4 regions of the Pseudarthrobacter arbutini genome follow, and region 2 is predicted to be linked to each of the others. Evidence: riboswitches for the same ligand, from Rfam matches in the RefSeq annotation. Region 2 holds a riboswitch; each other region holds the start of a gene.
The links. A riboswitch is a leader RNA that binds a small molecule or an ion and turns the genes downstream of it on or off. The one in region 2 is predicted to bind thiamine pyrophosphate.

Region 1: another riboswitch for thiamine pyrophosphate. It lies ahead of thiC (phosphomethylpyrimidine synthase ThiC); the one in region 2 lies ahead of ACX80V_RS12690 (ECF transporter S component).
Region 3: another riboswitch for thiamine pyrophosphate. It lies ahead of thiD (bifunctional hydroxymethylpyrimidine kinase/phosphomethylpyrimidine kinase); the one in region 2 lies ahead of ACX80V_RS12690 (ECF transporter S component).
Region 4: another riboswitch for thiamine pyrophosphate. It lies ahead of thiO (glycine oxidase ThiO); the one in region 2 lies ahead of ACX80V_RS12690 (ECF transporter S component).

What each region holds. Positions count from the first base shown of each region.
Region 1 is NZ_JBTNDQ010000001.1:18,042-21,678, forward strand. It holds gene ACX80V_RS00105 (hypothetical protein) at 1-312, opposite strand, end outside; gene ACX80V_RS00110 (VOC family protein) at 426-1,301, opposite strand; TPP riboswitch at 1,457-1,564, shown strand; gene thiC (phosphomethylpyrimidine synthase ThiC) at 1,559-3,376, shown strand; gene ACX80V_RS00120 (alpha/beta fold hydrolase) at 3,381-3,637, opposite strand, start outside.
Region 2 is NZ_JBTNDQ010000010.1:62,855-66,491, forward strand. It holds gene mnhG (monovalent cation/H(+) antiporter subunit G) at 1-377, shown strand, start outside; gene ACX80V_RS12680 (DUF4235 domain-containing protein) at 424-687, opposite strand; gene ACX80V_RS12685 (heme-degrading domain-containing protein) at 729-1,271, opposite strand; TPP riboswitch at 1,328-1,469, shown strand; gene ACX80V_RS12690 (ECF transporter S component) at 1,535-2,185, shown strand; gene ACX80V_RS12695 (ABC transporter ATP-binding protein) at 2,185-3,637, shown strand, end outside.
Region 3 is NZ_JBTNDQ010000019.1:29,998-33,634, forward strand. It holds gene thiD (bifunctional hydroxymethylpyrimidine kinase/phosphomethylpyrimidine kinase) at 109-1,707, opposite strand; TPP riboswitch at 1,690-1,787, opposite strand; gene ACX80V_RS18995 (Rne/Rng family ribonuclease) at 1,889-3,637, opposite strand, start outside.
Region 4 is NZ_JBTNDQ010000001.1:346,845-350,481, reverse strand. It holds gene ACX80V_RS01610 (RNB domain-containing ribonuclease) at 1-1,207, opposite strand, end outside; gene thiE (thiamine phosphate synthase) at 1,272-2,048, opposite strand; TPP riboswitch at 2,076-2,196, shown strand; gene thiO (glycine oxidase ThiO) at 2,187-3,530, shown strand; gene thiS (sulfur carrier protein ThiS) at 3,527-3,637, shown strand, end outside.

The sequences.
Region 1 (3,637 bases), on a different contig from region 2:
CTTTTCAGCGACGTCGTCCAGGACATTGCCTTCGCCTTCAGTCTCGTAGCTGAGCAGGTCGGCGAGCGCACGCACCATGGCCCGCGGGACCCCGAGGAGGGAATCACTGGCCACGTCAACCATGGCCAGTTCGTAGTCCGCGCCACCGGCGTGCACCGCAACGCCGGCAAGATCGCCAAGCTGCTCGATTTCGAAATCGCTGATTCCGGGAATCCGCAGGGCCTGGCCCGCCGGGGAGCCGCCTGCGTCCAGGACGTCCGCCCGCTTCAGTGCGGCATCGTGAGTGGAAACAAAAATTTCAGTGAAGCCCATGGGAACAGCCCTCATTCCGTCGACGGTGCGGCCTGGAAGGGCAGCAGCAAGTGCCGCCCCGGCCGTTCAGAATCAGCCTAGTACAAGGCAGGCCGCACATTTGGCATCCGCACTCAGCGGACGGCGACACGGATATTGTTGCGCCACGGGTCCTCGAAGCGAAGCTCGGCGCCCGTGTGGTGCGAGGCCACGCCGGCGACCTTCAGGCGGTCGGCGAGCGCTCCGACGTCATCCCCGGAAGGGACCTCGATGAGCACTTCGCCGAGGCCCAGGGTGTTCTTGCGGGGACCGGCTCCGCGGCTGTTCCAGACGTTCATGGCCATGTGGTGGTGATACCGGCCCGCGGAGACAAACAGTGCCTGCCCGTGCCACCCGGCTGTCTTTTCGAAGCCCAGCGTACCCACGTAGAAATCGTGCGCTGACTGGACGTCGCCCACCCGGAGGTGGACGTGGCCCACGCCGGCTTCGCTGGCCCGCTGGCCGGCCACGGATTCCTGGGTCAGGTGCTGCTCGAGGTAGCGCTGCGGCGGCAGTGCCAGGCTGTCCATCACTACATCCTTCCCGTTCCAGGACCAGTTTTCGCGGGGCCTGTCCCAGTACAGTTCGATGCCGTTGCCTTCCGGGTCATTGAAGTAGAAGGCCTCGCTGACGAGGTGGTCGGCGCTGCCGGTGAAGGATCGGGGTTCGTACTGGGCGGCGGTGGCTACTGTGGCGGCCAGCGAAGCCTGGTCGTCAAACAGCAGTGCGGTGTGGAACAGCCCGGCCTCTCCCCTGCCCGGCAGATTCAAGGACGGAGCGGCCGCGAGATGGACCAGCGGGCGTTGAAGGCGGCCAAGATAGACGCCGCCGTCCTGTTCCGCGACGACCTCCAGGCCGAGCGCACGCTGATAGTAGTCGGTCATCAGCTTCATGTCGCCCACCTTGAGCATCACCGTGCCCATGGAGAGGTCGGCAGGAAGGAGATCCCGGCTGGTGGCTTCTGCAGTCATGTGAACACTCCCGGTCCGTTGGCCTTCTGATGGAAGGCGGCTATGGTTCCAATTTACTTGAAGCTTCAATTTAATTCAAGTGTCGGAGCAGACAGATTGCGACCGCTTTCCGGTGATTGCTGTCACCAGTCCACCCTCGGCCTGTGGTAGCTTCGACTTGACCACACGGGAGCCCTTGCAGGGGCTGAGATCGGGCTGACGCAGCCTGCGACCGTTGAACCTGTCCGGGTAATGCCGGCGAAGGAAGTGAGTATTCATTGAATACACAAGAAACACAGCTCATCCCTGCCCAAAATGGGGCCGACGTGGATCAAACGCTCCAGCCTGAAACCCAGTCACTGAAGTCCCACTCGCTGGCGTTTATCAACGATGAGGCCACCGGGATCCGGGTACCCGTGACCGAGATCGCCCTCGAACCGTCGCCAAACGGCGAGGCGAACGGGCCTTTCCGGACCTACCGCACGGCGGGACCGGGCAGCGATCCGGTGGTGGGCCTCAACCCGTTCCGCTCAGAGTGGATCGCAGCCCGCGGAGACACCGAGCCCTACAGCGGCCGGGAGCGGAACCTGCTCGACGACGGCAAGTCGGCCGTGCGCCGCGGCGCAGCCTCTGCGGAATGGAAGGGCGCGCAACCGGTCCCCCGCCGCGCCGTCGAAGGCAAGACCGTCACCCAGATGCACTATGCGCGGCAGGGGGTCATCACCCCCGAAATGCAGTTCATCGCCCTCCGCGAAAACTGTGATGTGGAACTGGTCCGCAGCGAGGTGGCGGCTGGCCGGGCCATCATCCCCAACAACATCAACCACCCGGAATCCGAACCGATGATTATCGGCAAGGCCTTCCTGGTGAAGATCAATGCCAACATCGGCAACTCGGCCGTGACCAGCTCCATCGCCGAGGAAGTGGACAAACTCCAGTGGGCCACGCAGTGGGGGGCTGACACGGTGATGGACCTGTCCACCGGCGATGACATCCACACCACCCGGGAATGGCTCATCCGCAACTCTCCTGTGCCCATCGGTACGGTGCCCATCTACCAGGCGCTGGAGAAGGTCAACGGCGAGGCCAACGCCCTGACGTGGGAGATCTACCGGGACACGGTGATTGAGCAGTGCGAGCAGGGCGTGGACTACATGACCATCCACGCCGGTGTGCTGCTGCGTTACGTGCCGCTGACGGCCAACCGCGTCACCGGCATCGTCTCCCGGGGCGGCGCGATCATGGCCGGCTGGTGCCTGGCCCACCACCAGGAGAACTTCCTGTACACGCACTTCGACGAGCTGTGCGAGATCTTCGCCAAGTACGACGTCGCGTTCTCCCTGGGCGACGGACTGCGCCCGGGAGCGACGGCGGACGCCAACGACGCCGCCCAGTTCGCCGAGCTGGACACCCTGGCCGAACTGACCCAGCGGGCGTGGGAATTCGATGTGCAGGTCATGGTGGAAGGTCCCGGGCACGTCCCGTTCCACCTGGTGCGGGAGAACGTGGAACGCCAGCAGGAACTCTGCAAGGGCGCCCCGTTCTACACGCTGGGGCCGCTGGTTACTGATATTGCCCCGGGCTATGACCACATCACGTCCGCCATCGGCGCCACGGAAATCGCCCGGTACGGCACGGCGATGCTTTGTTACGTCACGCCCAAGGAACACCTTGGCCTCCCGAACAAGGACGACGTGAAGACCGGTGTGATCACCTACAAGATCGCCGCCCACGCAGCAGACCTGGCCAAAGGCCACCCCGGCGCCCATGAACGGGATGATGCCCTGTCCAAGGCCAGGTTCGAGTTCCGCTGGCGCGACCAGTTCGCGCTGTCCCTGGACCCGGTCACGGCGGAGGCCTTCCATGACGAGACGCTGCCCGCCGAACCGGCCAAAACCGCCCACTTCTGCTCCATGTGCGGCCCGAAGTTCTGCTCCATGAAGATCAGCCAGGACATCAGGGACGAATACGGTTCCGCCGATTCGCAGGCGGCCATCGCCGAGGCCTACAGCGGGATGCGCGAAAAGAGTGCGGAGTTCCTGGCCGCCGGCGGGAAGGTCTACCTCCCCGAGCTTCGGATCCCGGCCGGGAGCTGACGGCTCAGGAAGCCTGAACCGAGCGTGACCTGCCGACGTCGGCGATGAAGGACCGGATGGCACGGTCACCTTCGGCAGAGTCCTGGGGCCGGTGTCCTCCCGCAGCGATGCGGTGCAGGGCACCGGTTTCCTGCAGATATCCGGCGATCTCCTCGTAGAGCGGTTCCCACCCACCCGTCAGGACCATGGTGGGGACGCCCGGAACTATGTGCAGCGGGGCCTCCCAGGACGGCGCCTGCAACCGGAGCCGGCGCGCCGACC
Region 2 (3,637 bases):
CGGCGGTGTTCCTGGTGGTGGGTGCCCTTATGTCGCTCGCCGCCGCCGTGGGCCTGCTCCGCTTCCCGGACCTGCTGAGCCGCATGCACGCTGCCACCAAGCCCCAGGTGCTGGGGCTGTTCCTGCTCCTGGCGGCCATCGGCCTGCAGCTGCGCACCTGGTGGGTGTGGCCGGTGCTGCTGGTGGCCTGGATCTTCCAGCTGCTGACGGTGCCGGTTTCCGCCCACATGGTGGGCCGCGCCGGTTACCGGACCAAACACCTTCACCGTGAGCTGCTCAGCTCGGATGAACTCGAAGCCGTGGTTCAGAAGGCGGCCCAATCGGCCAGAGATGAGTCGTCCAGGGATGAAGCGTCCGACGGCGGCCGGCGGGACTGAGCGTCAGCCACCGCCGCCCCAATCACCGCCGGACTGCTTGCCAGGGTTAGACGATGTCCTGGGACTTGGCGAAACGGGTGATGGCCCGTTGCGTGCCGCGGTTGGCGAGCACCTGGATGATGGTGCTGACCGAGGCCGAAATGAGCGCGAACGTCAGGGCCGAGCGCAGGGTGGTGGGAGTGTCTTCGTCCTTGCCGGTGGGGGGCTTCCGGCCGGTGGACTTTTCCCACACGGTATTGACCACCTTCGTGCCGACGAATCCGGCGCCGAGGCTGATTGCAGTGCCGAGCAGCTTGATGAACAGGTTCATTCGTTGAACTCCTTGTGAGCGGATCCGGGACTTCCTTTAGCCTAACCCGGCTGCATGGACTCCAGAATCTCCCGCAGGGCTTCCACCACCAGATCGTGGTCCTGCTGCTGGGGCAGGCCCGAGACCGTCACCGTGGCCACTGCACCCACACCGGCGACGTAGACCGGGAAGCAGCCGCCGTGCGGGGCGTAGGTGGACTCGTCGAACCAGCCGTGGTCCTCGATCCGGCCGCCGTGCAGCCTGCCGCGGAGGCCCACCAGCAACGACGGGATCTCATACCTGGCGGCGGTGCGCTGCTTGGCCCGGACCCAGTGCTCGTTGTCCGGGGTGGCGCCGTCCAGGGCCACGTGGAACAGGACCTGGTCACCCTTGGTGATGTCGATCGCGATGGGCAGCTTCCGGCTCTTGCCCAGCTCCACCAGGAGCAGCCCGAGGTTGAGGGAGTCGTCCTTGCTGAAATGCGGAAACTGCAGCTCGTTGATCTCGGCTTCGACCCGGGCAATCAGGGCCTCCAGCAGCCCCGCCGGCTGGGGCACCGTCGAATCAGGATTGAACGCAGTCACAGTCGGGTTGTTGGCAGTCATGGCCCACAATCTACCCCGCCCGCGGTGTAAACTGGAGCACGCCCATCAGGGCAGATTTATTACGACAGGGGAGCGCCGCCGTCGGACATCACTGGCATTGCCAGGGAACCGCAGGTGGGCGCTGAGAGTGCGGACAGCCGCAGACCCTCGAACCTGATCCGGTTAGTACCGGCGCAAGGGAGTCGAGTTCTCGAAGTGTCCGGAAACGGCGGCAGCGCCGCACGCCGGGGCACTTTCCCCTCCTGTTCCTCAGGAGGACCAAAATGACAACTGCAGCAATCAAAAAGACCGGCAATACCTGGCGCGTTGTGGACATCGTAGTGGCGGCACTCATCGCCATCACCGGCGGCGTGATCTTCTGGGCCTGGTCCCAGGGCGCCGGCATCGTCTCCGCCCCCATGAACGCCGTTTACCCCCCGCTGACCGGCCTGATCGCCGGCGGCTGGATGATCCCGGCAGTGCTGGGCATGCTCATCATCCGCAAACCCGGCGCGGCGCTCTTCTGCGAAGCGGTGGCCGCCACCGGCGAGCTCATCATGGGCTCGCAGTACGGCGCCACGGTGCTGATCTCCGGCCTCCTGCAGGGCCTGGGCGCCGAGCTGGTGTTCTTCCTGTTGGTGTACGGCAACTTCCGGTTCAAGTCCTTCCTGCACCAGAAGTACAACCTCATCGCCGCGCTGCTGGCCGGTGCCGGGGCGGGCCTGTTCTGCGGCCTCAATGACTCGTTCCTGCCGTGGGGCTGGAACATCGCCTACGAGCCCGGCGACAAGCTCGCGTACATCGTGTTCTGCACCATCTCCGGCGCAGTGATTGCAGGTGCCTTGTCCTGGATCGCCACCCGCGGCCTGGCCAGGACCGGTGTGCTGAGCTCGTTCGCGTCCCGGAAGGCAGCGTCGGAGCCCGTCTTCAACTGATGACCGCTTCCGACGCCAGTGCTTCCGGAGTGCGCCCCGCCGCGGTGTCCGCCCGCGGCTGGGGCTGGCGGCACGCCGGGCGATCCGCCCCCGCCGTCCACGGGCTCGACCTCGACATCGCGCCCGGCGAGCGGGTGCTGCTGCTGGGACCGTCGGGCGCGGGCAAGTCAACGCTGCTGCACGCGCTCGCAGGGGTGCTGGGGGATGAAGGGGACGACGCCGACGAAACCGGTTCGCTGCTGATCGACGGTGTGGTGCCCCGCGGGCAGCGCGGCCGCTCGGGCCTGATGCAGCAGGATCCGGAAACGCAGGTTGTTCTTTCGCGTCTGGGCGACGACGTCGCCTTCGGCGCCGAGAACCTCGCCGTTCCGCGGGACGAGATCTGGCGGCGCGTCCATGAAGCGCTCGACGACGTCGGGCTGCGAAGTGCCGACGTCCGGCCCGGCGGCGATGGTTTGGACGCCGACGGCGGGCCAGGTGCCGCCGGGCTCCCGCTGGACCACCCGACGTCGGACCTGTCCGGCGGGCAGAAGCAGCGCCTGGCGCTGGCCGGGATCCTCGCGATGCGGCCCGGGCTGATCCTGCTGGATGAGCCCACCGCGAACCTGGATCCCGCCGGTGTGCTGGAAGTCCGGGACGCAGTGGGCCGCTGCCTGGACAAAACCGGCGCCACGCTCGTTGTGGTGGAGCACCGTGTGTCCGTCTGGAAGGACCTGGTGGACCGGATTGTGGTGCTGCAGCCGGGCTCGGCTGCGGGCTCCGCTGGAAGTTCCGCCGCCACGTCCGCAGTCCTGCTGGACGGGCCGCCGGACCAGGTGCTAGCGGAGGCACGGGACATGCTGATCGGCGCGGGCGTCTGGGTGCCGGGGTATGTTCCGGCAACCCGCCGCCGCGTGTCCGTAGGCTCCGGTGACCTGCTGCTGGCCGCCGGGGAACTGGCCGTCTCCCGCGAGCGTCCGCGGCGCCGCGGCTTCCGGACCATCCCGCCCGTACCGGTGCAGCAGGGCATCACGGCCCAGGTCCGTTCCGGCCAGGCACTCACCGTCACGGGGCCCAACGGCGCCGGAAAGTCAACGTTTGCGCTGACGCTCGCCGGACTTCTGGCGCCGGTGGCGGGGAAGGTGTCCGCCGCGGTCGAGCTTTCCGAGGGGGCCGGGATCGATCCCTTCAAATGGAAGGCCAACCAGCTTATTTCCCGCATCGGAACGGTCTTCCAGGAGCCTGAGCACCAGTTCGTGACCGGCCGCGTGCTGGACGAACTGATGTTCGGTCCGCGGCACCTGGGGCATGGCGAGGAGCGGGTTGATGAGCTGCTGGAACGGCTGCGCCTGACGCACCTGGTGGACGCCAATCCGTACACGCTCTCGGGAGGCGAAAAGCGGCGTCTCTCGGTGGCCACTGTCCTCGCGGCCCACCCTCGTGTGCTGGTCCTCGACGAGCCGACCTTCGGCC
Region 3 (3,637 bases), on a different contig from region 2:
TGAGGCTGGTTACGGCAGGTTGTCTGTGATAGGACCCACAAGCAGGTACTGCACTGACAATCCAAAACCGTGCCTGACTATCGTACAGGCCGCACGGGCCGCAGCCTGTCAGGAATGAATTCGCGGCGCGTCGAAGAATTCCACCTCAAACCGGCACGACTGCCTGAAAGCCACCAGCATCGCCGCCCGTTCATCCGCGGAAGCACTCCGGCCGGCGTCGTCAGCCAAGGCGATGGCGTCACGCGTGGCCTGGGCGAAATCCTCGTCAGCATAGGCCCGCAGCCAGTCGGCATAAGGATGTGCTGCCGGTGCACCCGCAGCCAGGAACTCCTCGTGGAGGGTCTGTCCCACTTCGGCATACAACCAGAAGCACGGCAGCACCGCCGCAACGAGCACCGCGTAGCTGCCGGAGGCCGAGGCCGCCAGCAGGTGGTCCACGTAGGACTTGGTGACAGGTCCCAGGACAGAGTCCACTGTCCTGGTGCTTAGCCACGTGCGGTGCAGTTCGGACTCGACCTCAAGGCATTGCTGGGCCGACTTTGCCCAGAACAGCTGGGCGGCTTCCGTGGGCGCCAGCGCGCTGGCCCGGGCGAGGACCCGCGAATAGCCGTTGAGGTAGATGGCGTCCTGGGCGAGGTAATAGGCGAACTGTTCCTCAGCCAACGTGCCGGCCGTCAGGTCGCGGATGAAATCCAGCCCGTAGATGGCTGCAAGATCCGGCTCCGACGCCCGGCGCAGCGTCTCTGCGAACTCGCCGACTGCCGGAATCTGTTGCATGTGGTGGAAGTGGTTGATGGGGCCATTGCCCTCGCCCACCTCAAGTTGGTCAGAGGCCTGCAGCGCGCCCACCAGCCAGGGCTTCACCTGCCGTAGTGCGGCTTCCCAGTCCCCCAGCCGGGCCTGAGCCGTGGCCATGGCCGACGACAGCGAGCAGCCGGTGCCGTGGCTGTTGCGCGTGGGGATCCTGTCCCCGCTCACTTCCACCACCTCCTGGGCGAGCAGCCCGGCAGCGTTGACCAGGGCATCCGGGCACGCACCGCCGTCGAGATGGCCGCCCTTGACCAGGACGGTGGCACCGGTCGCGGCGGACAACCGCTGCCCCTGCCCGAGCGCGTCGTGCCATTCCCTCGCCTGCGGCTCCCCCACCAGGATGGCCAGTTCGGCCAGGTTGGGGGTGATCAGGTCCACGAGCGGGAGCAGCTCCCGCAGGGCCGCCTCGGAAGACTCCTGCAGCAGCCGGTCGCCGCTCGTGGCCACCATGACCGGATCAAGAACGACGACGGCGGGACGCACCTTTTCCAGCCAGTCGCGGACCACGCCTATCACCGCAGCGTCGCCCAGCATGCCGATCTTGACCGCGTCGATGGTGATGTCATCGCTGATGGCATCGAGCTGCTGGCCCAGGAAGGACGCAGGCGGGACGTGAACCGCCTGGACCCCCTGGGTGTTTTGGACCGTCAGCGCGGTGATGGCCGCCATGCCGTAGCCGCCAAGGGCTGCAATGCTTTTGAGGTCGGCCTGGACGCCCGCGCCCCCTGAAGGGTCCGATCCGGCAATGGACAGCACCCGCGGAACGTCACGCAGCACCCGGACCGCAGAAGAGCGGGCTGGTGCGGGCCGGACCTCAGCCCGGGTTGCTGGGGTTTCCGGCAGAGCCGCCGCGGGTGTTGCAGGAGGAAGGACAGAAGTTGAAGCCAAAGGAGACATCCCTTCGCCGGTGCTAACCGGACAGGTTCAACGGGTGTGGATCTCAGCCGGCTCTCTGCGCGGCACCCCGTGTCAGTCACCAGCCTAGCGTTCCTCGCGACTTAACGCCGGACGCCCGGACGCAGCCTGTGATTCACAGGCACGTCCGGGCGCCGTTGTATTGGCTTGCCCTACTGCTTGGTCAGAGCTCCGAGGCCGGAACTCCTACGCCCAGGATGATGGGCGCGTTGGCGGCAACCGGTTTGTCGGCCACAGGAGCCTTGACGGGCTCCGGCGCCTTGGCGGCGTGGGTGTGTCCGGCGGCAGCCGCCGGAGCGGCTTCGTGATGCTCTACGGACGTGGCGTTGGCTGCGCCCTGGGCGCGGCTGGCACTCCGGTTCCGCCGGGGACGGCGGGCGCGGGGCTCCTCGGTGTGGTCGGAGTAATCCTTCTCCGCCGCGGCTGGCTGCTGCTGGCGGGCAGGTTCAGCCGGCTGGGTTTCAGTTGCCTGGAATGCCGACGGCTTGCTTTCCGCTACAGGTGCCGGCTCGCCAAGGTGCGCGAAGGCCTCCGCGAGGCGATCAAGTGTCAGGGCAGGTGAGTGCGGCTGGTCATCGTGGTGCGCCACGAACGGAAGCACAACCTGCTCGCCGCCGAATGTCAGCACTGCGGCCGGACGGCCGTTGGAGTCCGTTTCGGACCGCTCAGCCGGAGCCGGCACCGCAGCCGCAGGCTGCCGGCCCGCGGCGGCTGATGCGTGAGCCACTTCGTCGTCGTGCAGGTGCGCAGCGTGGGCTGCGGCCGCAATGTTCGCAAGCGCTGCCCGCGTGGCCTCCGCCTTGGCATGTCGCTCGGCATCACTGGCTTCCGGGTGGACCGTGTGGATCTGCACCGGAGCTGCCGGTGCCGTTTCCAGCGGCTGGCCGCCCCGTCCGCGGCGGCGCTTCCGGTCAGTGCGGCCACCCGGCTGGCTGTCCGGGCGCTGGCTGTCAGTCCGCACGCTATCGGTGCGCTGGGTTTCCGGGCGGCTGTCCACACGCTGCACGTGGTGCTCCGCGGCTACAGTGTTGGCGCGGCGGTGTTCCACGGGGTCGTCGTGGGTGACAATTCCGCGGCCTGCACAGGTTTCACACTGCTCGCCGAAGACTTCCAGGAGCCCGGTGCCCATGCGCTTGCGCGTCATCTGTACGAGGCCCAGCGAGGTCACTTCGGCCACCTGGTGCTTGGTCCGGTCGCGGCCCAGGCATTCCACCATGCGGCGGAGGACAAGGTCGCGGTTGGATTCGAGGACCATGTCGATGAAGTCGATGACGATGATGCCGCCGATGTCGCGGAGCCGGAGCTGCCGGACCACTTCTTCAGCTGCCTCGAGGTTGTTCTTGGTGACGGTTTCCTCGAGGTTGCCGCCACTGCCGGTGAACTTGCCGGTGTTGACGTCCACCACGGTCATGGCTTCGGTACGGTCGATGACCAGCGAGCCGCCCGAAGGCAGGAAGACCTTGCGTTCCAGGGCCTTGTGGATCTGCTCATCGATCCGCCACGCAGCGAAGATGTCCTGGTCCTTGGTCCACTTTTCCAGGCGGCCCACGAGGTCCGGGGCAACGTAGGTGACGTAGGCCTCGATGGTGTCCCAGGCCTCTTCACCGGAGACGATCAGCTTGGAGAAGTCCTCGTTGAAGACATCACGGACCACCTTGATGGTGAGGTCAGGTTCGCCGTAGAGCAGCTCCGGGGCGAGGATCTTGGTGGACGTGGACTGGCTTTCGATGCCCTCCCACTGGGCCCGCAGCCGGTTGATGTCGTGCGTGAGCTCCTCTTCCGAGGCGCCTTCGGCAGCGGTGCGGACGATGACGCCGGCGTGCTCCGGGAGGCGGTCCTTGAGGATGCGCTTGAGGCGGTTTCGCTCGACGTCGGGCAGTTTGCGGGAGATTCCGGTCATGGAGCCGCCGGG
Region 4 (3,637 bases), on a different contig from region 2:
CCATGCGTTCCATCCGCGATGCCATCTGGTCGGATCCGGCCATGATCTCCGGCAGGGACGGCAGGGCTTCCCGCGCCCAGTCCGGTACCGGCTTGCCGTTGCTCAGGGCTTCGCAGATCACCAGGACAAAACGGTCGATCAGACGCCGGAGCGGTGCCGTGGTGTGGGCATAGGCAGCGCCGATGGCGGACTGGATGGCGTCTTTCGGGACTGTGCCGTCGAACGCCGTGTAGCTGGCACCGCGGAACAGCATGCCGGCGGAGTGCAGGATGGCCAGTTGCCGGGGTTCGGTCGGGTCAAGGCTGCGGAGGTATTCGCCGTAGCTGATCTTGCCGTCCCACGGCTTGCCCAATGCCTCAGTCTGGAGGCGGAAGTGACGCAGGGAGCGCTCGTCCGGGGCGGGCATGGTTCGCAGGATGCCCACTTCTCCCGCCAGCATCAGGTTTGCCGCCGCCATCCCCGTCATCAGGGAGATCTGGGCGTTCCAGTCCTCCACCGGAAGCTGCGGCGCCGCGGCAATCCGGTAGCCGCCGTCGGGCAGCTGCACGATTTCCTGCTCGGGCATGTTCAGGCTGGCGCCGCCACGCTGCCGCTCCAGTTCAACGCGCTTGAGGCCCACTTCCTTCAGGAGCTGCAGGACAGGGCCGGCCGTCCCGGCGTCGAGTTCGGCCTGGGCTCCCTTGTAGCTCAGCTTGGCCCGGCTGCGGATGGTGGCCCTCTGGACGCTCACAGTGGAGACCTGCGCGGCGTCGTCCAGCCCGAACTCCCAGACGTAGGCGGAACACAGCTGGCCGGCCAGAAGGCTGCCTGCCCCTTCGCTGATGACTTCCGGGTGCAGCGGGATACGGCCGTCAGGGGCGTAGAACGTCTGGCCGCGGCGCCGGGTCTCTGCGTCGAGTCCGCCGCCGGGGCGGACAAAGGACGGCACGTCAGCGATGGCGTAAAGCACCCTGTAGCCAGTGCCCGCACGCTCGATGAACAGCGCCTGGTCCAGATCGGTGGACGACGCCGGATCGATAGTGAGGAAGGCCACTTCCGTCAGGTCGGCACCCGGCAACTCGTGTGCGGCCACCGCCGCTTCCGCGTCCCGGACCGCCTCCGCCGGGTAGGGCCCCGGCAGTTCCAGCTCGGTCCGCAGGGCGCTCAGCGCCGCCGCGAGGTCGTTCGTCTGCTCGTGGACATTGGGGGCCAACCTATGATGTGACACGAAAATCAGGTTAGCTCGATTTCCACGGATCGTGCACGCCCGCCGCCCGCCACGCGGGGGATTGTCAGGATGCGCCGGCGTCCAGGGCCGCCAGGAGTGCCGCGGCCGCCGCTGCGGGGTCCGCGGCTTCGGTGATGGCACGCACCACAACAATCCTGCCGGCGCCGGCCTCCACCACCTGCTCCACGTTGCCGAGATCGATGCCTCCGATGGCAAACCAGGGCAGCGTGGCCTGGGTGCCACCGGCAGCGCGGACGGCTTCGGCCGCGTACCGCACCAGGTCAAGGCCGACGGCGGCCCGGCCCGGTTTCGTCGGAGTGGCCCAGACCGGTCCTACGCAGAAGTAGTCCAGGCCGCCTTGGTCAGTCAGCCCACCGGACAGCCGGATGGCGCCTTCGATCTGCTCGGCGGTGTGCGTGGAAAGGCCGATCGCGGCTGGTGCCCCGAGCAGCGTGCGGGCGGAAGCGACAGGCAGATCTTTCTGCCCGATGTGGAAAACGGGGGCGCCGGACAGCAGCGCGATATCGGCACGGTCATTGACTGCCCACAGCTTTCCGTGGCGTTCGGCCGCGGCCCGAAGCACGGCCAGCAGCTCCAGCTCCTCCGCCGCCTCGATTGCCTTGTCCCGGAGCTGGATGATGTCCACGCCGCCGGCAAACGCCGCGTCCACAAACTCGCCAAAGTCCCCGCGGTCCCGTCGCGCGTCAGTGCACAGGTACAGCCTGGCGCTGTGCGGGAGGCCGGTGTTAATGCCGACGGCGGGGTCTGTTCCGGCCAAGGATTCGGGAGCGGGGGAGGGGGCGGAGGGCGTGCCTGCAGCGGCGAAGGATTGCGCGTTCATGGAAACCAGCCTAAGTCCCCTAAACTGGGCGGGTACTGCGGGAGCCCGTTGCAGCCGTCACAAAGCGGCCGGGCTGAGAGGGCGTCAGAGCCGACCGCTTGACCTGATCCGGCTAGTACCGGCGTAGGGAAGGAACATATGCCCCCCGCAATAAGCAGCCCACCTGAGCCTGCACCAGCCAGCCCGGCCACCGCCCTGCACGCCGACGTGGCCGTCATCGGCGGCGGAGTCATCGGCCACGCCATAGCCTGGGAAGTCCGGCGGTCCGGCCGTTCCGTCGTACTGATCGATGACGCGCCCGGCAACGGCGCCAGCTGGGCAGCCGCCGGCATGCTGGCCCCTGTGAGCGAACTGCATTACCAGGAGGAAGACCTCCTTGAGCTGATGCTGGCATCCTCCGGCCTGTGGCCTGCCTTTGCGGCCGACCTCGCCCTGGCCGGGGCTGGCGATACCGGATATCTGACGACGCCGACCCTCGCGATCGGCGCGGACGCTGCGGACCGCCGGGCACTGATGGACCTCCGGGCCGTGCAGCAGGCCAGCGGCCTGGTGGTGGAACCCCTGACTGTCCGTGAGGCCAGGACCAGGGAATCCCTGCTCAGCCCGGCCATATCCTGCGCCCTGGACATCTCCGCCGACCACCAGGTGGATCCACGGAAACTCGTGGCGTGCCTCCAGGAAGTCCTGGCCATCCACGAACCGGGCGCAGGAACCGCCGTGGCAGGTGCCCGCGCGGGATTCGCCGTTGACCAACGTGCCGCTGCCCTGCTCTGGGAGGACGGCCGCGTCATCGGCGTGAAGCTCGCCCACGGCGGAACTGTCCAGGCCCGGGAGACCGTCGTGGCCAACGGATTGCAGGCGGCGTCGCTGGATGGCCTGCCGGTTGGACTGCACCTGCCCCTGCGGCCCGTCTACGGTGACATCCTGCGGCTGGCTGTTCCGCAGCACCTGCGCCCGCTCCTCACCTCCACTGTCCGCGGAATGGTCCATGGTGTGCCGGTCTACATCGTTCCCCGGCAGGACGGCACGGTGGTGATCGGCGCTACGCAGCGAGAAGACGCGCTCGCCGGGACGGGCGACGCTGCTGTCTCGGCGGGCGGCGTCTACCAGTTGCTGCGGGACGCCCAGGTCCTGGTGCCGGCCGTCTCGGAGCTTGAACTCCTGGAATGCACAGCGCGGGCAAGGCCTGCGACCCCGGACAACGCCCCTCTCCTCGGCCGCGTACCGTCTTCCGCACCAAGGACGGGGAACACAGCGGACATTGCCGGGCTGATGGTTGCCACCGGATTCTTCCGCCACGGAGTGCTCCTGGCTCCGGCGGCGGCGGCCATCTGCCGGGACCTGCTGGATGGCCGGACGGACCCGCGATGGGGGGCCCTCAGCCCGGCCCGCTTTTCAGGAAAGCACCACGTAGCCGGCATACAGTCCCCAGACAATGACATCCGCACGAAGGACCTCGACCCACAGAAGGAATCAGCATGAACATCACCCTCAACGGCTCGCGCCATTCCGTGGCGGACGACGCCTCCATCACCACCCTCATCAGCCAGATCACTGGACGTCCCCTCTCGGCCAATGGCCAGGCGACA